Regions from separate parts of the Arthrobacter sp. Y3221157 genome, predicted to be linked through region 2. Evidence: riboswitches for the same ligand, from Rfam matches in the RefSeq annotation. Region 2 holds a riboswitch; each other region holds the start of a gene.
What was found. A riboswitch is a leader RNA that binds a small molecule or an ion and turns the genes downstream of it on or off. The one in region 2 is predicted to bind thiamine pyrophosphate.
Positions count from the first base shown of each region.

Region 1: it holds a riboswitch for thiamine pyrophosphate, as region 2 does, so the genes downstream of both, thiC (phosphomethylpyrimidine synthase ThiC) here and thiO (glycine oxidase ThiO) in region 2, are expected to answer to the same signal.
Region 3: it holds a riboswitch for thiamine pyrophosphate, as region 2 does, so the genes downstream of both, AC5RTT_RS05680 (ECF transporter S component) here and thiO (glycine oxidase ThiO) in region 2, are expected to answer to the same signal.

Region 1 is NZ_JBNHFD010000018.1:15,666-22,768, forward strand. Features, by position in the region: gene rimM (ribosome maturation factor RimM) at 1-184, opposite strand, end outside; gene AC5RTT_RS07475 (RNA-binding protein) at 288-530, opposite strand; gene rpsP (30S ribosomal protein S16) at 532-954, opposite strand; gene AC5RTT_RS07485 (hypothetical protein) at 1,185-1,625, opposite strand; gene AC5RTT_RS07490 (VOC family protein) at 1,711-2,586, opposite strand; gene AC5RTT_RS07495 (amidohydrolase family protein) at 2,676-3,767, opposite strand; TPP riboswitch at 3,847-3,954, shown strand; gene thiC (phosphomethylpyrimidine synthase ThiC) at 3,949-5,784, shown strand; gene AC5RTT_RS07505 (alpha/beta hydrolase) at 5,852-6,586, opposite strand; gene ffh (signal recognition particle protein) at 6,702-7,103, opposite strand, start outside.
Region 2 is NZ_JBNHFD010000019.1:42,633-49,735, reverse strand. Features, by position in the region: partial or broken gene AC5RTT_RS07890 (aldehyde dehydrogenase family protein) at 1-77, opposite strand, end outside; gene AC5RTT_RS07885 (thiazole synthase) at 35-853, opposite strand; gene thiS (sulfur carrier protein ThiS) at 858-1,094, opposite strand; gene thiO (glycine oxidase ThiO) at 1,091-2,413, opposite strand; TPP riboswitch at 2,406-2,524, opposite strand; gene thiE (thiamine phosphate synthase) at 2,552-3,283, shown strand; gene AC5RTT_RS07865 (RNB domain-containing ribonuclease) at 3,367-4,878, shown strand; gene AC5RTT_RS07860 (DEAD/DEAH box helicase) at 5,179-6,864, shown strand; gene AC5RTT_RS07855 (DNA-methyltransferase) at 6,873-7,103, shown strand, end outside.
Region 3 is NZ_JBNHFD010000012.1:6,804-13,906, reverse strand. Features, by position in the region: gene AC5RTT_RS05710 (trimethylamine monooxygenase) at 1-64, shown strand, start outside; gene AC5RTT_RS05705 (TetR/AcrR family transcriptional regulator) at 321-908, shown strand; gene AC5RTT_RS05700 (Gfo/Idh/MocA family protein) at 1,005-2,006, opposite strand; gene AC5RTT_RS05695 (YcnI family copper-binding membrane protein) at 1,996-2,742, opposite strand; gene AC5RTT_RS05690 (hypothetical protein) at 2,739-3,167, opposite strand; gene AC5RTT_RS05685 (thiazole synthase) at 3,283-4,083, opposite strand; gene AC5RTT_RS05680 (ECF transporter S component) at 4,087-4,605, opposite strand; TPP riboswitch at 4,667-4,802, opposite strand; gene AC5RTT_RS05675 (cupin domain-containing protein) at 4,859-5,221, opposite strand; gene AC5RTT_RS05670 (ribose-5-phosphate isomerase) at 5,366-5,839, opposite strand; gene rpe (ribulose-phosphate 3-epimerase) at 5,884-6,561, opposite strand; gene tal (transaldolase) at 6,657-7,103, opposite strand, start outside.

The sequences.
Region 1 (7,103 bases), on a different contig from region 2:
CCAGGAGGAGAATGTCCTTGTTCCAGCGTGCGCTGGTCACCGTCAGCGGGCCGGAGGACGCCGGCTCAACCACGAATTCGGTGCCGGGGACAAAGCGGTCCTCAGGAGCGTCTGTCAGGACCTGGACCGTGACTTCCCCGCGGATGCCGTGGGGCTTGCCGATGCGGGCCACCTGAAGCTGCATGTGTTCCTCTGTTCGGGTCGATAAAGCGGATGTTCTGGAAAAGACTCCGGCCCCTCCACCTGCAGGTGGAGGGGCCGGAGCAAGAGCTGGTGTTGCCGTGCGCTCAGCGGCGGCGGTCGGTGTCGACGACGTCGACCCTTACCTGTTCGCCGCCGGCCAGTGCCGCGACGACGGTGCGCAGTGCGCGTGCCGTGCGGCCCTGGCGGCCGATCACCCGTCCGAGATCGTCCTGATGAACACGCACCTCGAGGGTGTCCCCGCGGCGGTTGTTCTTCGAGCTGACCTTGACGTCGTCCGGGGAATCAACGATCCCGCGGACCAGGTGCTCCAGCGCGTCTGCCAGCAATTTACTCAGCCTCGGTGGTCTCTGCTTCGGCTTCGGCGGGGGCCTCGGCGGCGTCAGACTTGGATGCCTTCTTGGTGATGGCTTCCGGGATGATCACGGAACCCTTTTCCGGGGCAACGAAGGCTTCCTTCTCAGACTTGGTCTTGAGGGTGCCTTCCTGGCCCGGCAGGCCCTTGAACTTCTGCCAGTCACCGGTGATCTTCAGGATCGCGGCAACCTGCTCGGACGGCTGGGCGCCGACGGACAGCCAGTACTGCGCACGCTCGGAGTTGACCTCGATGTACGAGGGCTCTTCGGTGGGGTGGTACTTGCCGATTTCCTCGATGGCGCGGCCGTCACGCTTGGTGCGTGAGTCCGCGACGACGATGCGGTAGTACGGGGCGCGCATCTTGCCGAGGCGCTTAAGGCGAATCTTTACGGCCACTTTTGTGGTCACTCCTGTTTCAGAAAAAGGGGGTGAGCCCGGTTTTCTGCACCCGTGGGGCGGGCCGTACTTGCGGGTTCGAAGGACAGGATCCGGACGCGGAGAGAGGGGCCACGCAGATCGAGTACCTGTTTATTGTGCCAGATGAGCGCCGCGATTTCGACTTGGCGCGGCGCGGGCCGCGGAAGGGGGTTGCAGGAAGGACGCCCCAGGACAGGCTGCGCCAACGGTTACGCGGACCAGACGTACAGTCCCGTCCGTTCTGAATCATCGACGCCGCCGGCAAGTTCGGCCAGCTGCTGGACATACGCACGGGCCTGGTCAGCGCCGAACGGCATGTCCTCCTGTGCCGCCCACTGCTCGGCGACGTCGTCCAGGACGTTGCCTTCGCCTTCGGTTTCGTAGGTCAGCAGGTCGGCCAGCGCCCGGACCATGGCCGGGGGCACGGCAAGAAGGGAATCGCTGGTGACGTCGACCATGGTCAACTCGTAGTCGGCTCCCCCGGCGTGCACGGCCGTACCGGCCAAATCCCCGAGCTGTTCCACCTCGTAGTCCGTGATGTCCGGGATGCGGACCCCCTGGCCGGCGGGCGCTCCCCCGCCTTCGTCCAGGAGACCGGCGCGCTTGAGCGCTGCATCATGGGTGGCGACAAAGATCTCGGTGAAGCCCATTGGGGTAACCTTCCGTCGAATGCGGCGGACGGGGCGGTCACCCGCACCGGCCTTTCGGTTTCAGCCTAGTACGGGGGCGCCGGCGTCAGCGTACTGCCACCCGGATGTTGTTGCGCCACGGGTCCTCGAACCGCAGCTCGGCCCCGGTGTGGCGGGACGGAACCCCGGCGACTTTCAGGCGGTCAGCCAGCGCGCCGACGTCGTCACCGGTGGGTACTTCAATGAGCACTTCACCCAGGCCCAGCGTGTCCTTCCGGGGCCCGGCGCCGCGGCTGTTCCAAACGTTCATGGCCATGTGGTGGTGGTACCGGCCTGCAGAAACAAAGAGGGCCTGCCCGTGCCACCCAGCGGTCTTCTCGAAGCCGAGGATGCCAACGTAGAAGTCGCGGGCGGACTGCACGTCGCCCACCTGGAGGTGGACGTGGCCCACGCCGGCCGCGGTGGAGTGCTGCGCTTCCAGGGCTTCCTCCGTGAGGTGCTGCTCGAGGTAGCGCTGCGGCGGCAGTGCCAGGCTGTCCATCACCACGTCCGTCCCGTTCCAGGACCAGTTGCTGCGCGGCCGGTCCCAGTACAGCTCAATGCCGTTGCCTTCCGGGTCATTGAAATAGAAGGCTTCGCTGACGAGGTGGTCGGCGCTGCCGGTGAACGAATGCGGGTCGAAGCGGGCGGCGGTGGCGATGGTTGCAGCAAGGGAGGCCTGGTCCCCGAACAACAGCGCGGTATGGAAGAGGCCGGCCTCCCCCCTGCCCGGAAGGTTCAGTCCGGGAGCGGGTGCCAGGTGGACAAGCGGCTTCTGGCGGCGGCCGAGGTAGAGGCCGCCGTCCTGCTCGGCGACGACGTCGAGGCCGAGGGCGCGCTGGTAGTAGTCGGTCATGACCTTCATGTCACCGACCTTGAGCATCACGGTGCCCATGGTGAGGTCAGCGGGAAGAAGATCCTGGCTGGTGGCTTCTGCGGTCATTGAGTGCTCCCTGTGCTGGGGGCCGAACGGGGGGAACGGCCCGTCACAGTTAAAATTACTTGAAGCTTCAATTTATTCCAAGTACTTTCCTATGGTCCGCTGGTGAGGATGCGGCCTCCCAGCACCACGTGGGAAAGATCCCGGACAGCTTCCGGCCGGGTGCGCGGATCCTCCCGGCAGAGAACGACGTCGGCACGCGCCCCCTCAGCCACGCCGTCGGCTCCGAGCCACTCCCGCGCCGCCCAGCAGGCAGCGTCGAGCGCAGCCGCCACGGGCAGGCCTGCCTGGTGCAGTGCAAGGATCTCGTCGGCGATCCTGCCGTGCCTGATGACGCTGCCGGCGTCGGTACCTGCGTAAATCCTCACGCCGGCGTCGTACGCCTCGCCCACCCGCTCCAGGCGCCGCTCCCACAGGGCCATCATGTGCGCGGCGTAGCGCGGGAATTTGTGCCTTGCCTGCGCAGCGATGTCGGGGAACGTGGCGATGTTGACCAGGGTAGGGACGATGGGCACGCCCTGTTCCGCAAAACGGGGAAGGTGCCGCGGCAGGAGGCCGGTGGCGTGCTCGATGCAGTCAATGCCCGCATCCAGCATCTGGTCAAGAGTGTCTTCGGCGAAGCAGTGCGCAGTCACGCGGGCGCCCTCGTCATGGGCGGCCCGGACGGCGTCACGGACGACGGCGGCCGGAAACGAGGGTGCCAGGTCGCCGGCTCCGCGGTCGATCCAGTCCCCGACGAGCTTGACCCAGCCGTCGCCGTCGCGGGCCTGTTTGCGCACGGCCTCCACCAGGTCCTCCGGTTCCACCTCGTCCGCGAAGCCACGGAGGTACCGGCGTGTGCGGGCCACATGGCGTCCGGCCCGGATCAGCACCGGGAAGTCCCGGCCGCCCTGCATCCACCGGGTGTCGGCCGGTGAGCCGGCATCACGAACCAGCAGCGTTCCGGCAGCCAGGTCCACCCGGGCCTGGCGCGCCGCGGTGGCGGAATCCACCGGACCCTCCGCCCCCAGCCCGATATGGCAGTGGGCATCCACCAGGCCGGGCAGCACCCACCCGTCCAGCACCCGGTCCGGAGCCTGCTGCGGGCGGATAAACGTCAGCACCCCGTCCACGGACCACAGGCCACGGTGTTCGCTGGCCGGCCCGGTCAGCACAGGGCCGCTGAATTCTATGATTTCCGGCATCGGACTCCCTTTTCGTCGCCAGTCAGGCTAGCACCGGCAGTCGTGGCAAGGATCGGCGGAGCGGCTGTGGTAGCTTCGTTCCTGACCACACGGGTGCCCCTGCAGGGGCTGAGATCGGGCTGAGGCAGCCTGCGACCGTCGAACCTGTCCGGGTAATGCCGGCGAAGGAAGTGAGTATTCCTTGAGTACACCAAATGAACAGCAGAGCCCTGCCCAAAACCAGTCCGGGAGCGCACAGCCGGACGGAAAGCCAGGGGCACCTGCCACCCGGTCACTGGCATCGCATGCGCTGGCCTTCATCGAAGATGGCGAATCCGGCATCCGGGTCCCGGTGACGGAAATCTCCCTGGAACCGTCCCCCAATGGAGAGGCGAACCCGCCCTTCCGCACCTACCGGACCGCCGGACCGGGCAGTGATCCGGTAATGGGGCTGCCGCCCTTCCGGGCAGCATGGATCGCAGAGAGGGGAGACACCGAGGCGTACAGCGGCAGGGACAGGAACCTGCTCGACGACGGCCGCTCGGCTGTCCGCCGCGGCGCCGCATCAGCCGAGTGGAAGGGCGCGCAGCCGGCGCCCCGCCGCGCCGTCGTAGGCCGGACCGTGACCCAGATGCACTATGCCAGGCAGGGCATCATCACACCTGAGATGCGCTTCGTGGCCCTGCGCGAAAACTGCGACGTGGAGCTGGTCCGCAGCGAACTGGCGGCGGGCCGGGCCATCATCCCCAGCAACATCAACCACCCCGAGTCGGAGCCGATGATCGTCGGCAAGGCATTCCTGGTGAAGATCAACGCCAACATCGGCAACTCCGCTGTCACCAGTTCCATCGCAGAGGAGGTGGACAAGCTGCAGTGGGCCACGCAGTGGGGCGCGGACACAGTGATGGACCTCTCCACCGGCGATGACATCCACACCACGCGGGAATGGATCATCCGGAACTCCCCCGTGCCGATCGGTACCGTGCCCATCTATCAGGCGCTGGAGAAGGTCAATGGCGAAGCCAACAAGCTGACCTGGGAGATCTTCCGCGACACCGTCATTGAGCAGTGCGAGCAGGGCGTGGACTACATGACGGTGCACGCCGGTGTCCTCCTGCGCTACGTGCCGCTGACAGCAAACCGGGTCACGGGCATCGTGTCGCGTGGCGGCTCCATCATGGCCGGCTGGTGCCTGGCGCACCACCAGGAGAATTTCCTCTACACGCACTTCGACGAACTGTGTGAAATCTTCGCCAAATACGACGTCGCGTTTTCGCTTGGGGACGGGCTGCGGCCGGGTGCCACGGCGGACGCGAACGACGACGCCCAGTTCGCGGAGCTGGACACGCTCGCGGAACTCACCCTGCGGGCCTGGGAATACGACGTCCAGGTGATGGTGGAAGGTCCCGGGCACATCCCCTTCCACCTGGTCCGTGAAAACGTGGAGCGCCAGCAGGAGCTGTGTAAGGGGGCGCCCTTCTACACCCTGGGTCCCCTGGTTACGGACGTGGCGCCGGGCTACGACCACATCACGTCAGCCATCGGCGCCACGGAAATCGCCCGCTACGGCACGGCGATGCTCTGCTACGTGACACCGAAGGAACACCTGGGCCTGCCCAACAAGGACGACGTCAAGACGGGGGTCATCACCTACAAAATCGCAGCGCACGCTGCGGACCTGGCCAAGGGCCACCCCGGCGCGCACGAACGCGATGACGCGCTGTCCAAGGCACGCTTTGAATTCCGCTGGCGCGACCAGTTCGCCCTGTCACTGGATCCGGTGACCGCCGAGGCCTTCCATGACGAGACGCTCCCAGCGGAGCCGGCCAAGACGGCCCATTTCTGCTCCATGTGCGGACCCAAGTTCTGCTCCATGCGGATCAGCCAGGATATCCGGGACGAATACGGAACCGCGGAAGCACAGGCGGCCCTTGCCGACCGGGCCACGGGGATGCGGGAGAAGAGCCAGGAATTCCTGGCCTCGGGCGGCAAGGTCTACCTGCCGGAACCGCGGCTGCCCGAGACTGTCTCCACGTAGAAGCCTTCCCCTTCGTCCGGCTGGCAATTGGGGGCCGGCCGGACGAAGGGGAAGCCCGGGCGGTCCGTCAGGACGCCCGGGCGGACCGGGCCCTGCTGATGTCGCTGATAAAGGACCGGACGGCCCGGTCCCCGTCGGGGGAATCATGCGGCCGGTGCCCGCCGGCAGCGGTGCGGTGCACGGCTCCGGTTTCGCGGAGGTAGCCGGCAATTTCCTCGTACAGGGGTTCCCATCCGCCGGTCAGGACCAGGGTGGGGACCCCGGGAACGATGTGCAGCGGCGCCTCCCAGGAGGGCGCCTGCAGCCGCAGGCGCCGGGCGGACCGCTTCTCCTCCGCGGTGGCCGGTTCCTGCAGGTCGGTGGCATAGACCCGCCGCACGAACTCGCGCTGGAAGTCTTCGTCGCTGAGCTGGTGCCGGACCTCGAACAAGGGCTGCATGAGGCCGATGTGGGCCGCCGTGGCCGGCAGTTCCGCCGTCAGCGACAGGCATGCCGGTTCCACTAGGGTCAGCGAATAGACGAGATCGGGCCGTTCCACGGCAGCCATCATGGCCGCGATGGCACCCTGGGCGTGGGCCACGACGTGGCCGCCGGCGGCGCCGCGCCCATCGTCAGCGAGCGACCGCAACACGATGGCGGTATCCGCGGCGAACGAGGACTCCACCGGTTCGGCGACCGGATCGAAGCCGTGGCGGCGCAGGAACAGAGCGTCGTAGGACAGTGCCATGCCATGCTGGCGCGGCCATGCTGCGGCACCGTAACTTCCGGCGCCGTGCACGAACACTACCCTCTGCTTGAACATGTCCCAACCCTATTCCACGGCACAGACTTCCCCGGGAACCGCCCCAGCAACCAGCATTCGGCGCCCGGCAGGGCGCTGCGGGAGTATCCCCTGCTGGTCAGCCCGGCGGAAGCCCCTACTTGCCGAGGAACTTGTCGAAGCCCTTGGGCAGGTTCAACTGGGACGGGTCGAAGTCGCCGGACTGCTGGCCGAAGGCAGCGCCGGTCGGGAGCGCCTTGGCGGCGTTGGCCCGGCGTGCCTCGGCTTCCTTCCGCTCCTGGGCCGCCTTGGCCGGATTGCCGGACTTTGCCTTCTTCTTCGGCGCGCTCTTGGCGTTCTTCCGCGCTCCCCCTCCGGCGCCGGGAAGGCCGGGCATGCCCGGCATGCCCGGCATGCCACCCTGGGCCATCTTCTTCATCATCTTCTGGGCCTGGGCAAAGCGCTCCAGCAGGCCGTTGACCTCGGAAACGTGGACACCGGAACCGCGGGCGATACGGGCGCGGCGCGAGCCGTTGATGATCTTGGGGGCCAGGCGCTC
Region 2 (7,103 bases):
GCGGCGAGTGCCGGGGCCAGCTTCCAGACTGCCATCAGGATGGGGAAGTTCCAGGGGATGATCTGGCCGACGATGCCAGCGCGTGTTCGCGGCGTGGAATGCGGCCCGCCGCTTTCGCCAGCCTACCGGCGATGACGGCGTGTTTGAATGCCTCCCCCATCAGGGCCGGATTCTGCGCCCGCGTGACCGCCGTGGCCAGCAGCACGGCGTCGCAACCGAGCTCCATGGCCAGGGCGGCGTCGGAGGCCGTACCGATCCCGGCGTCCAGGACCACCGGGACGGAGGCGCGGGAGACGATCAGCTCGATGTTGTGCGGGTTCAGGATTCCCAGTCCCGTACCGATGGGCGCTCCCAGCGGCATCACGGCGGTGGCGCCGAGGTTCTCCAGCCGCAGCGCCAGGACCGGGTCATCATTGGTGTACGCAAACACCTTGAAGCCGCGGTTCACCAGCTGTTCGGTGGCCTCCACCAGCTCGACGGCGTCGGGAAGGAGGGTGTGCTCGTCGGCAATGACCTCGAGCTTCACCCAATCCGTTTCCAGCGCCTCGCGGGCGAGTTCGGCAGTGAGGACGGCGTCCCGGGCGGTGAAGCAGCCGGCGGTGTTCGGCAGTACCCGGATGCCGTGGTCCACCAGGAGCTGGAACAGCGAGCCCGTCTCCGCGGTGGAGTAGCGCCGCATTGCCACGGTGGTCAGGGACGTGCCGGAGGCCAGGAGTGCTGCGCCAAGCCCGTCGAGGCTCGGGGCGCCCCCGGTCCCCATGATGAGCCGGGACGCCAGGGGCACCCCGTCAATAACCAGGGCATCGTCCAGGCTGGGCACGGCCGTGGTGGTCAGGGTATCGGATTCGATCATCGTGTCAGCCTCCCTGCACTGCCGTGACAAGCTCGACGTCGTCACCGTCGGCGAGCGCGGTGGCGGACCATTGGCTCCGGGGAACCACCTGCGCGTTGTGCGCCACGGCGACACCCAGCCTGTTCCCGTCCTTGGCCTGGCCGTCAGCCCCAACGGTACGGCCGGTGACCTCGCTGATGAGGGTGGTGATGGAGGCCCCCTCAGCCACCGTATGGTGGTTTCCGTTCAGGGTGATGTTCATGCTGTCTCCTTGGTGTTGACGCTTGCAGCGGAGGTTTCGCGGCCGGAGAAGCGGCCAGGGTTGAACGTTTCCCAGCAGGGGTCCGCGGTGCCGTCCATCAGGTCCCGGCAGATGGCGCCGGCTGCGGGTGACAGGAGGACGCCGTGCCGGAAGAATCCGGTGGCCATGATCAGGCCGGCGATGTGCCCGCCCGGGTTGGAGCCCGGAGCGGCGGGCACCCTGCCCAGCAGCGGGGCGTTGTCCGGGGTCGCCGGCCGGGCCCGCGCCGTACATTCAAGCATTTCCAGCTCGGCCACGGCCGGGACCAGGACCTGCGCGTCCCGGAGTAGCTGATAGACGCCGCCTGCGGACACCGTTCCGGCAGCGGACCGGAGGGCTTGCGGGGGTACGGCACCGGCCCCGGCGAGGGCATCCTCACGCTGGGTGGCTCCGATCACCACCGTTCCGTCCTCCCGGGGAACGATGTACACCGGCACGCCGCGGACCAGGCCGCGGACGGTGGCCGTCACCAGCGGCCGGAGGCGCTGCGGTACGGCGAGGCGGAGGATGTCCCCGTAGACCGGCCGCAGCGGCAGGTGCAGGCCCGCGGGCAAGTCCATCAGCGCAGCGGCATCCAGTCCATTGGCAACCACGGTTTCTCCGGCCAGCACTTTGCCGCCGCCGGCGAGCCGGGCTCCCGCAACAGTGCCATCAGCCCACAGCAGGCCCAAGGCCCTGTCCGGCACCGCGTAGCCGTCCACTGCGCCCGCAACTGCGGGGCCACGGCCGGCGGCTTCCCCGGCGAGGGCGTTGCGAAGGCAGGACACCAGCAGCCGGGGGTCCACCTGGTGGTCCGCAGGGGTGTCGAGGGCACACGCGATGGCGGGGCTGAGCAAAGGTTCCCGCCGCCGCGCCTCGCGGACGGTCAACGGCTCAACAGCCAGGCCATTGGCCTGCTGGACCGCGCGCAGGTCCATCAAAGCCCTACGGTCGGCGGCGTCGGCACCCACGGCGAGGGTCGGCGTCGTCAGGTACCCGGTTTTCTCCCCGGACGCACAGGCCAGGTCCGCGATGAAGCCGGGCCACCGGGCGGAAGAGGCCAGCATCAGGTCCAGGAGGTCCTCTTCCTGGTAGTGCAGCTCGCTCACCGGTGCGAGCATCCCGGCGGCCGCCCAGCTGGCGCCGGAGCCGGGTGCGTCATCGATCAGCGCGACGCTGCGGCCTGAGCGCTGTGCTTCCCAGGCGATCGCGTGGCCCACCACTCCGCCGCCGATGACTGCGACGTCGGCCCTGATGGTGCCGTTGGGGGGTTGCGGGGGTGCTGTGTTGGGGGTGCCCATGTGTCTCCTTCCCTACGCCGGAATTACCCGGATCAGGTCAAGCGGTCGGCTCTGACGCCCTCTCAGCCCGGCGCTTTATGACAGCTGCCGCAGGCTCCCGCAGTACGAGGCAAGTGTAGAGGAACTAGGCTTGCAGCCATGAATGTGTCCCACTCCGCTGCCGCTGCCGGCGCCTCCGCAACCGATGCCTTCACCACCGCCGAGGGAACCGCAGGGCTCAAGTCTGCCCGCCTCTATCTGTGTACTGACGCCCGCGCTGACCGCGGCGACTTCGCGGATTTCGTGGATGCCGCCTTCGCCGGCGGAGTGGACATTATCCAACTCCGCGACAAGACCATCGAGGCTGCCGAGGAGCTGGAACTGCTGGCCGTACTCAGGGAGGCTGCGCAGCGCCATGGCCGGCTGTGGGCAGTGAATGACCGCGCCGACGTCGCGGTGTTGTCCGGCGCGCCGGTGTTCCACATCGGGCAAAAGGACCTCCCCCTGCCCGCGGCACGCACCCTGCTGAACGGCAACGCCGCCATTGGACTCTCCAGCCACACCCCGGAACAGGTGGATGCCGCACTTGTTGCCGCCGCAGGGCCTGCCGGATTGGACTATTTCTGCGTGGGGCCGGTCTGGGCCACCCCCACCAAACCGGGCCGGGCGGCCGTGGGACCGGAGCTGGTGAAATACGCTGCGGCAGCCGCGGCCAAAGCCGGCAACGAGGTGCCGTGGTTCGCCATCGGCGGCATCGACCACTCCAATATCAGCGAGGTGGTGGAAGCGGGAGCCCGGAGGATTGTGGTGGTGCGGGCCATCACCGAAGCGGCGGATCCCGCCGCGGCGGCGGCCTCACTCCTGGCCGTTTTGGACGCTCCCGCGTCCTGACCTGCCGGCAGGGCAACACGGCCCTGCCTTCTATCCCGCCAATGGCCTGCATATTCGGCGGTCTTCGGGCTAGGCTGATTTTCGTGTCACACCATCGGCTGGCTCCCAACGTCCATGAGCACAACAACGCGCTGGAAGAGGCCCTGGGCGCGCTGCGGACCGAGCTGGAGCTGCCCGGGCCATACCCGGAGCACGCGGTCCGGGACGCCGAAGCGGCCGTGGCCGCGCTGGAGCTTCCGTCCCACGACCTGACCGGGGTCGAATTCATCACCATCGATCCGGCCTCGTCCACGGACTTGGACCAGGCGCTGTTCATAGAGGCCGACGGCGGCGGCTACCACGTGCTGTACGCCATCGCCGACGTTCCGGCCTTCGTGAAGCCGGGCGGACCGCTGGACCAGGAAACGCGGCGCCGCGGGCAGACCTTCTACGCCCCCGACGGACGGATTCCGCTGCATCCGGAGGTCATCAGTGAAGGGGCGGGGAGCCTGCTGCCTGGCCAGGAGTGCCCGGCCTTCGTCTGGGACTTCCGCCTGGACGGCAATGCCGAAGTCACCTCTGCCACAGTCAGACGGGCACGGATGCGCAGCCGCGCCAAGCTGAGCTACAAGGGCGCGCAGGCCCAACTGGACACCGGTACCGCATCCCCGGTCCTGCAGCTGCTGAAAGAGGTTGGCCTCAAGCGCGTGGAGCTGGAACGCGCCCGTGACGGCGCCAGCCTGAATATGCCGGAGCAGGAGATCGTCCAGCTCCCCGACGGCGGATACCGCATCGCCGCCGCGCCGCAGCTGCCCGTGGAGGACTGGAACGCCCAGATTTCGCTCATGACGGGCATGGCTGCCGCGCAGCTCATGCTGGACGGCAAGGTGGGCATCCTGCGGACCATGCCCGCGCCGGACGATCGCTCCCTGAACCACTTCAAACTCCAGACGGAGGTGCTGGGGAAACCGTGGGACGGCGAGGTCAGCTACGGCGAGTACCTGCGCAGCCTGGACCCCACCGAACCGCGGCAGCTGGCAATCATGCACTCGGCGGGGATGCTGTTCCGCGGAGCCTCCTACACCGCTTTTGACGGCAGCGTACCGGAGGCTGCTGTGCAGGCCGCCATCGGTGCGGCCTACGCGCACACCACCGCTCCCCTGCGCCGGCTGGTGGACCGCTTTGTGCTGGTGATCTGCGAGGCTCTCAGTAACGGCGGCAACGTTCCTGGCTGGGTGCGGCAGGCCCTGCCGTCGCTTCCCGAGATCATGGCCGGCTCGGACCAGCTGGCGTCCCGGATGGAGCGGATGGCGCTGGATACCGTGGAGGCCGCGCTGCTGGTCAACCATGTGGGCCAGGAGTTCGATGCCATCGTCATCTCCGGCTCGAAGCCCCAAAAGGACAACGGCAACGGCGGCAGCCCCCGCAATGGGAATGGGAAGAACGGAAACGGGAAGAACGGTAACGGCAACGGCGGTTCCGGCATCATCCAGATCGCCGAACCTGCCGTAACAGCCCGCTGCGCCGGCGACCTGGAGTCCGGCACCAAGGTCCGCGTCCGCCTGCTTTCCTCCGATATTGCCACCCGCGAGGTCCACTTCGAACTGGTCGGCTGACACCCGTTGCGGGCCCGGCTTCCCGCCCCGAAGGGTGCAAAAGCCGGTATTGCGGCCCTGTACGGCTAGACTGGAGAAGTAGAAATGGATGCCCGGTCGTTGATTTCCTTGATTTGAAACCAACAAGCCCGCCCCTACGCGATCTTGAGATTTGCCCGCTGGTCACCAGTGCCAGCATTAGATAGCCCGCGATCGGCTTCCACTGGAAATGCTTGTGCGCCCGAGCGTGCTCCGGACCGGCCTTGCGGCCGGCCCGTCGAGCAGGCAGCGCCAATGCCCAAATGAATAAGGAAACTCCCTGTGAGTGAATTGCATACCCACCAGCTTCTGACGGACGAGACCGGCACCGAGGTGATTGAGCCGGAAGAGACCATCATCTCGGACGAGAAGCCGCACGAAATCGCGGAGAAGTCCTTCTCCGACTACAACGTCCGCGAGGACATCGTCGAATCACTGGCCGACGCCGGGATCACCCACCCCTTCCCCATCCAGGCCATGACCCTGCCGGTGGCACTGTCCGGGCACGACATCATTGGCCAGGCCAAGACCGGCACCGGCAAGACCCTCGGTTTCGGCATCCCCGCCCTGCAGCGCGTCATCGGCCAGGACGACCCCGGCTATGCCAAGCTGGCGGTCCCGGGTGCACCGCAGGCACTGGTGATTGTCCCCACCCGCGAACTGGCAGTCCAGGTGGCCAACGACCTGCAGACCGCATCCCGCAAGCGCAACGCCCGGATCGCCACCATCTACGGCGGCCGTGCCTACGAGCCGCAGGTGGAAGCGCTGAAGCAGGGCGTGGAGGTTGTGGTGGGCACCCCCGGGCGCCTGATCGACCTGTACAAGCAGAAGCACCTGAGCTTGAAGAACGTCAAGATCGTGGTCCTGGACGAGGCCGACGAGATGCTGGACCTCGGGTTCCTGCCCGATGTCGAGACCCTCATCGCCGCCACCCCGGCCGTCCGGCAGACGCTGCTGTTCTCCGCCACAATGCCCGGCCCGGTCATCGCCATGGCCCGGCGCTACATGACGCAGCCCACCCACATCCGCGCCGCCGATCCGGACGACGAGGGGCTGACCAAGCGCGATATCCGCCAGCTGATCTACCGCGCTCACAGCATGGACAAGACCGAAGTGGTGGCCCGCATTCTGCAGGCCCGGGGCCGCGGACGCACCATCATCTTCACCAAGACCAAGCGCACGGCCGCAAAAGTGGCAGAGGAACTGGTGGACCGCGGCTTCGCCGCCGCCGCCATCCACGGCGACCTGGGCCAGGGGGCCCGCGAGCAGGCCCTGCGCGCCTTCCGCAACAACAAGGTGGACGTCCTGGTGGCCACCGACGTCGCGGCCCGCGGCATCGACGTCGAAGACGTCACCCACGTCATTAACTACCAGTGCGTCGAAGACGAAAAGATCTACCTGCACCGGGTGGGCCGCACCGGCCGCGCCGGCAACAAGGGCACCGCCGTCACATTCGTGGACTGGGACGACATGCCGCGCTGGGGACTGATCAACAAGGCCCTGGGGCTGAGCGTGCCCGAGCCTGTCGAAACCTACTCCTCCTCGCCGCACCTCTACACGGACCTGGACATTCCCGAAGGCACCAAGGGCCGGCTGCCGCGCGACAAGCGCACCCTTGCCGGTGTGGACGCCGAGGTCCTGGAGGACCTGGGCGAAACCGGGAAGAAGAACAGCCGCGGCGGCGGCCGCGGGGACGGCCGTGACCGTGCCGGGCGCGGACGCCAGGATTCCGGCAGCCGCGAAGATGGCCGTGAAGGTGGCCGTGGCGGCGAGCCCGCCGGCCGCTCCGGTGAGCGCCGTCGTCGTACGTCAGGCCCGGCGGCAGCATCCGCGCCCGCCGGCGAAGCTGGACAGAACGACGGCGAGCAGCCCACGCGTGCCCGCCGCACCCGTACCCGCACCCGCCGCCGCAACGGCGAAGTGGTTGCCGGCACTGACAAGGGCGCACAGCCTGGCACCGAGGGCTAACTGCCCCTATGACTGACACTGTTTGGGCGCCGGACGGCGGCAGCCTGGTGGTGCACGCGGACAACGCGGAGTACCTCCCCACGCTGCCGGACGGCGCCTTCACACTGATTTATGTGGATCCGCCCTTCAACACCGGCAGGCCACAACGGCGCCAGGAAACCAGGATGGTGGCCAACGCCGAGGGCGGCGGCGACCGCGTGGGCTTCAAGGGCCGCTCCTACGACACCATCAAGGGTGCT
Region 3 (7,103 bases), on a different contig from region 2:
AGCCTCCCAGGATCTGGACAACGTGGCACCTGACGATCTCACGGAGACCGTAGCCGCCACCTAACCAAGGTCACGTGGTGTCAGGCCGTCGGCTGGGCTTACCAGGCGGCGGCCTGCCACGTGTACGAGTCAGCCCTGCTACTTCTACCTCATGGCCTTCCCTAAAAGCTCTCGAAGTTCAGCAAGTTTTAGGCGCTAAGGGAAACGAACACAGGTTCGGGTCAAGCGTTCTAGACAGGAAATGAATTTTTCACTCGCCAGGCCATAGTCTTAAGAGGTGCCCCAGGAGGGCCGCCAAACGCGAGACTGGAGAGTGAATTATGCGGGTGTCCTCAAAAGATCGAAAAGAACAGCTGATTTCAGCAACCGTGGAACTTATGAGGCGCGAGGGTGTTCAGTCTGTAACCATGCGCGCCATTGCTAAAGAGGCCAATGCTCCCTTGGCCACTGCCAATTATTGCTTCAGCGGTAAGGAAGAGCTCATGGAGGCGGCCGCCGAGGCTTGGCTAAAAAACCTGAGCAGCTTTTCCGGGGACGTCCCCGCCCACCTAGGCCTTCGAAAAGCGGTGGAACAAGTGGCTCAAGGTTATTGGCGAGCACTGGAAGAAGAGCCGGGCAGCCTCCTTGCTGAGATCGAGCTCATTTTGTGGGCAACACGCGGCGCCGCCGTCAGCCCGCTGGCCGCGAAGATTTATCCTGCCTACGAAGTGGAGCTGGGAGGCATATTCTCATCGGCAGCCCAAAGCAATGGCGACGAGTGCCGTATTGGCATCCCTGAGCTCGTAAGGTCTTTCCTGATGATCTACGACGGGGCGGCCCTTCAATACCTGACCGATCCAACGGCGGCCGACCACCGCGCCTTGTTCTTCATGACGCTTGATGCACTGCTGACCAGGGCCGGCGTCTGAGGACAACTATGCCGCTAACCGCGGCAACGCGGGGAGTCAACGACCGAAAGGATCTCCTTGCTGGTCACCAACCGCTATGACAGTGCCACAGATGTTTCAGTCGGAGCGGAACGCCTCTTCGTTGCGTGCCGCCCGATCGAGGGCTTCAAGCACCCGGGCATTGTTGGCCGCGTCCGTGAGATCGTAGCGGAGCGGAGTACCGTTCAGGACGCTGTCAGAGAAGTGTTCGCTCATCCGTACGAAGTGATTTTCTCCCTTGATCTTGTGATAAACCGTGTCCTTTCCGAAGTGGTGTTCCTCCAGAACCGAATCCTCCTCAAGAAGGCCAAACGGATTATCGAGGTAGAGACGGCCCTCTGTTCCGGTCAGTTCCAGGAAGTTGCGTCGTTCGAGGTTTACTCCGGTATCGAACAGCGCTGTTACGCTGCCGGGGAAGCGCAGTATGCCCGCAATACTGGTGTCGATTCGACCCTCGTCGTTGGCGTCGCGGTAGTTGCCGAATGCGTTGACTCGGCTCGGTTCCTGGGCGGTAACCATCCGGCTGACGTTGACGCAGTAGCATCCCGTGTCGAAAAGTGCGCCGCCGCCGAGCTGGCTGTACCAGCGAATGTTGTCACCGCTGCCGGCGTCGAACGAATGCCCGACGTGAATAAAGGTCAGTTTGCCTACGGCATTGCCCGCGAGCAGTTCCTGCAGCTTTTCGAAACGCGGGTGAAAGCGGTACATGAAGCCTTCCAGGACTTTAAGCCCGGTCGCCTCGGCCTTATGTCTCACCTCATCGCATTCGGCGGCGCTGGTCACCAGTGGTTTTTCGCAGAGTACGTGCTTGCCTGCGTCCAAGGACTTCAATATCCACTCGAGGTGGAGTGCGTTCGGCAACGGAATATACACAGCGTCGATGTCCGGGGAAGCAAGAAGCGCGCCATAGGAGCTAAACGCCTGCGGGATGCCATGCCTGTCCGCGTATTCCCTGGCCTTTCCCTCGGTGCGGGAGGCGATGCCAACGACTTCCCCGTTCTTCGCCTCCTGCAGCGCCGGGATTGTCTTACGGACGATACGGGCGGTGCCGAGCACGCCCCAACGCAATTTATCGCTCATCTAAGTCTCCTCGACGAATGGTGGGCGTACGTGCGAGCGCAGTTACACCGGCGACCAGCCCGACCAGCCCTGCTGCAAGGCCGAGCCATCCTGCTGCCGATCCCGCATCAGTGGCAGCGGAGGTGCTGGACGCAGCCGCGGCCGGAACGTTGGGGTTGGGAGTGCTGTCCTGTGAGTGGCCATCCGTCTTTGCCGTGGTGGTGAAGGCGGGGGCCGGGTATTCTGGCTCGGCTTGGCCCTCGCTGGTTTCCTGTTCCCATTTCACGGTGTTCCCGTCGGTGTAGGTCTGGGACGCAGGCAGTATCAGTTCAGTACCGGCTTTGGGCAGCACGCCGACCGAGATGGAAAACGTTTGGTACTCGTGCGGACCGATCTGGTGAGCTTCATCCGCGGTCCAGATGACGGAGGTCGCCGCCTTGGTGACAGTTGCGCCGTTGACGGTGACGGGCTGCGGCAGTTCGCTGTTCACCACCTCTGCCTTCCACCCCACCACGGGCTTTACGGAGACGGAGGTGAATGGCGTCTCCGTGGGCAGGGAGATTTCGAGTTTGCTGGTTCTGGCCGTTTCGGATTCGTTTGGCACCCGGAAGGTCAGCTGGGTGTAGCTGCCCTCGGCGGTGCCGTCAGGGTCGACGCGGACGTGGGCGGAAGCTGTGCCTGTACTTAGGGCCACCAGCCCGGCAGCCAATGTTGTGGCGGCGATGGTGCTGAGGGTAGGGCGAGGTGATGTCTTCATTGCAGAATGCCTTTCGCGGAACTAAGAAACGGTGAGGTTACGACGTCGGTGCGCCACGGGGTGCGCACCGTCGGCGGCAAGGCGATGAAGTCAGGGAGTCGCACGAGCGGCTCAAGCCAGGTGGCCACAAGGCGCAACGCATCCTCGCCACGAGCCAGGAGCAGCGCTGTGACCAGAGTGGCAACGGCGTGGGCAGCGAACATCAGCCATCCGTTCGCTGCGTCAGCGGAAAGAAGCCCAGGTACCGAGAACCGGTGTGAGGAAAGCATCACTATCGGAACCAAGGTCACAACGAAGAGCGCAGCCATGACCTCCGGCCGGGGCGCCTGACCGCCACCAGCGAGGTGTCCGCCCGCACCGAGAATGAAAATCAGGGATCCCACCAGACCGGCGCGGAGCAGCCGGACGGACGTTTGTGTCGTCATATCTGCTCCTTCCCGGCATCCATGATCCCGTCATGTGTGGTCGCGGGAAACGCTGTATCAGGATGGTTTTTACCTACCGTTTTGGACGGCTTGCAGCCGGTGGTGCCTGCATCCGTTACAGGAACTCGGCTCGTCCTTCCAAGGGTGATGACGCCAGTGCATGCTCGCGGCGGGGTATGCGGCCGCCGCGGCTCGCCAGCCTTCCAGAGAGGACTGCGTGTTTAAATGCGTTGGCCATGCGCGCCGGATTCTGTGCCCGGGTGACAGCTGTAGCCAGCAGGACAGCGTCACACCCAAGTTCCATTGCAAAGGCCGCGTCCGAGGCGGTTCCGATGCCGGCGTCGAGCACGACGGGCACGGAAGCGCGGGACACAATCAGCTCGATGTTGTGCGGGTTCAGGATGCCCAGGCCTGTGCCGATGGGTGAGCCAAGGGGCATAACGGTGGAGGCTCCCAGATGCTCGAGCCGTAGGGCCAGGACCGGATCATCGTTGGTGTACGCGAATACCTTGAAGCCGCGGTTGACCAATTGCTCCGTGGCATCGACCAGTTCCACGGCATCGGGCAACAGGGTGTGCTCGTCAGCTATCACCTCGAGCTTGACCCAGTCGGTTTCCAATGCTTCGCGCGCCATTTCGGCGGTGAGCACCGCATCTTTTGCCGTGAAGCATCCTGCGGTGTTGGGCAGCACCCGGATCTTGTGGTCGAGCAGGAGTTGGAATAAGGAACCGGCTTCCGACGGCGAATAGCGCCGCATGGCGACGGTGGTCAGCTCGGTCCCAGAAGCAATGAGGGCGCTTCCGAGTCCGTCCAAGCTGGGGGCTCCGCCAGTGCCCATAATGAGCCGCGAAGTTATTTCGACTCCGTCGATGATCAACGGATCGCTGTCCAGGCACATTTCGGTGGTGATGGTCATCAGCTAACCTTTCGGGCCCCAGGAGAGGACGGGCTCCGTGGCTGCCTTGCGCGAGGCGAAGGAGCTCAGGACGCCGGTCTTTGCCAGTCCGCGGGTGGCGATCCAGGACAGGGCACCGGCGATGACCGCTCCGGAGATGGCGGTAAAGATGATGTAGGCCAGCTTGTCACCGCCGGAGTAGGCGATGTTCCAGCCCCACGGCGCGAAGGAATCGTTCAGGCCGCAGAAGAATGCTGCGGCGGCGCCTGCCAGCAGCGACACCGGCAGGTTGAACTTCTTGTAAAGCGCCGCGCCGGGCTTGCGGATGATCAGCATGCCCAGCACCGCAGGGATCATCCAGCCGCCGGCGATCAGGCCGGTGAGGGGCCGGTGTACGGCGTTCATCGGCCCGGATACCGCGGCCGCGCCCTGGGACCAGGCCCAGAATATCACGCCACCGGCGATGGCGATCAGGGCCGCCACCACGATGTCCACGACGCGCCAGGACTTGCTGGTGGTCTTCTTGATTGCTGCAGTGCTCATGAAAAAAATCCTCCTGGGAAACAGGAGGGGAAAGCACGGCAGACGGCTACTGCCGTTGCCGGACTTCGAGAACTCGACTCCCTTGCGCCGGTACTAACCGGATCAGGTTCGAGGGTCTGCGGCTGTCCGCACTCTCAGCGCCCACCTGCGGTTCCCGGTCATACGGGCCCGACGGCGGCGCTCCCCTGTCGTTGTATGAATGGCTACAAACTGTAAGGCCTGGCACGTGTCCAGGCCTTACAGTTTCCCTGGGTCAGGGCGTGAAAATGACGAAGAATTTTCTGATGCGCTCCTGGATTTCCCAGGTGCCCTTCCAACCGATGGGGAAGATAGCTGCGGTTCCGGCCTCTACGGTAGTCGGCTCTCCGCCATCCTCGGTAACCACCATGCGGCCTTCAAGGACGTAGATCGACTCGCCGCGCTCCAGAAACTCCCATCGTGAAAGGCCTGGGTCAGCTTCCCAGACTCCGGAGAGGATCCGGGAATCATCGCTGGTAAAGGGGATAGTGATCCGCGTCGGAATCTCGTCGCCCAGCACTTCGGCCAGGGGTGGACCGAGCGGTGCTTCGTCCAGCTTCCCCTGGAAGAGGGCGGTCGGCTCGAAAGTTATGCTCATGTGAATCTTCCTTTCTGGGTTGCTCCCCCGGGACGGGAGAGTCGGTGTTGGGATCCCCGACTGGTCTAAGCAGCGGGAGAACTTTCCGGGATGGCTTGCGGCAGGGTTGACGACAACCTTGGCCCGGGGTTTTGTTGGTGGGGGTTATTCGACGATCTCGCCCGTGGTTTCGAAGGTGGCGATTTTGCCGATGCGGCGCTCATGGCGTTCGGCATTAGTAAATGGTTCTGCCAGGAATGCTTTGACCAGTTCCGTGGCCTCTTCGACGCTGTGCTGCCTGCCTCCGACGGCGACCACGTTGGCATCGTTGTGTTGGCGGGCGAGCCTGGCTGTGTCGAGGTTCCACGCGAGGGCTGCCCGGACTCCCTTGACCTTGTTTGCGGCGATTTGCTCGCCGTTGCCTGAGCCGCCCAGTACGATTCCGAGCGCGTCCACGCCTGCCGCCCGGTCGGCCACGACGGCGGTGGCGGCGTTGATGCAGAATGCGGGGTAGTCGTCCTCGGCGTCGTAGGCGGCCGGTCCGTGGTCCACCATCTCGTAGCCGCTGGCTGCGAGCGAGGTGATCAGATGGGAGCTGAGCTCCATGCCGGCGTGGTCGGTTGCGATGTGAACGCGCATTATGGGTCCTTCAAGATTGGTAGCGGTGATGGGGCGGCCTGCTGCTATGCGAAGGCAAGCTGGCCGTTCGCGCGCAGTGACTCGATTGCCTCAGCAGGGGAATGTTTGCCGTACACGGCCGAGCCAGCGACAAAGACGTTGGCGCCGGCCTCGGCGGCACGGGTGATGGTTTCTTCCGTGATGCCGCCGTCCACCTGGATGGCTACGTTCACCCCTGAACCGTCGACGGCGGCGCGGGCCCGGCGGATTTTGGGCAGCATCACGTCCAAAAAGGCCTGGCCTCCAAAGCCCGGTTCAACGGTCATGATCAGCAGCATGTCCAGTTCGGAAAGCATGTCCAGGTACGGCTCCACCGGCGTGGCAGGGCGCAGGGCCATGCCGGCCTTCGAGCCCCGGGCGCGAAGCTCACGGGCAAGCTTGATCGGTGCAACCGATGCTTCAACATGGAAGGTGACCGAGGCAATACCGGCGTCAGCGAACTGGGGGGCCCAGGTGTCAGCATTGGAAATCATCAGATGGGCATCCAGCGGCACAGGACTGACCTTCTGGATCCTTTCCACGACAGGCAGGCCGATGGTCAGGTTCGGGACGAAGTGGTTGTCCATGACGTCCACGTGGACAGCATCGGCATTGCTGATGCGGGCAAGCTCTGCTTCGAGGTTGACGAAGTCGGCCGACAGGATGCTGGGATTGATACAGCAATTTAGGGGTGGCTTGGACATGGTGTCCGCCTTTCTGATCTGCGGCCACTGCGCGGGACCCCTATGGGTCCCGCGCAGGGCGCACTCAATGGTTCAGGATGCTTTCCGGGCGGTGGTCAGGATGCCTTCCGGGCGCTGGAGAGCGCGCCCTCAACATCGGCCAGCAGTTCCTTCCAGCTGGCCACGAACTTGTCCAGACCTTCGGATTCCAGGAGAGTGACGACGTCGTTGTAGGAGACGCCGAGGCACTCGATGGCGGTGAGCACACCTTGTGCTTCCTCGTATGTGCCGGTGATCGTGTCGCCGGTGATCACGCCGTGGTCGAAAGTGGCGTCCAGCGTTTTCTCGGGCATGGTGTTTACCACGTCGGCGGCGGCGAGTTCGGTGACGTAGAGGGTGTCCGGGTAAGCGGGGTCCTTCACACCGGTGGAGGCCCATAGCGGCCGCTGCCGGCGGGCGCCGGCTTGAGCCAGGACTGCCCAGCGTTCGGTGGCAAACAGCTCCTCGTAGACCTGGTAAGCCAAGCGGGCGTTGGCGACGCCTGCCTTGCCCTTGAGCGCCCT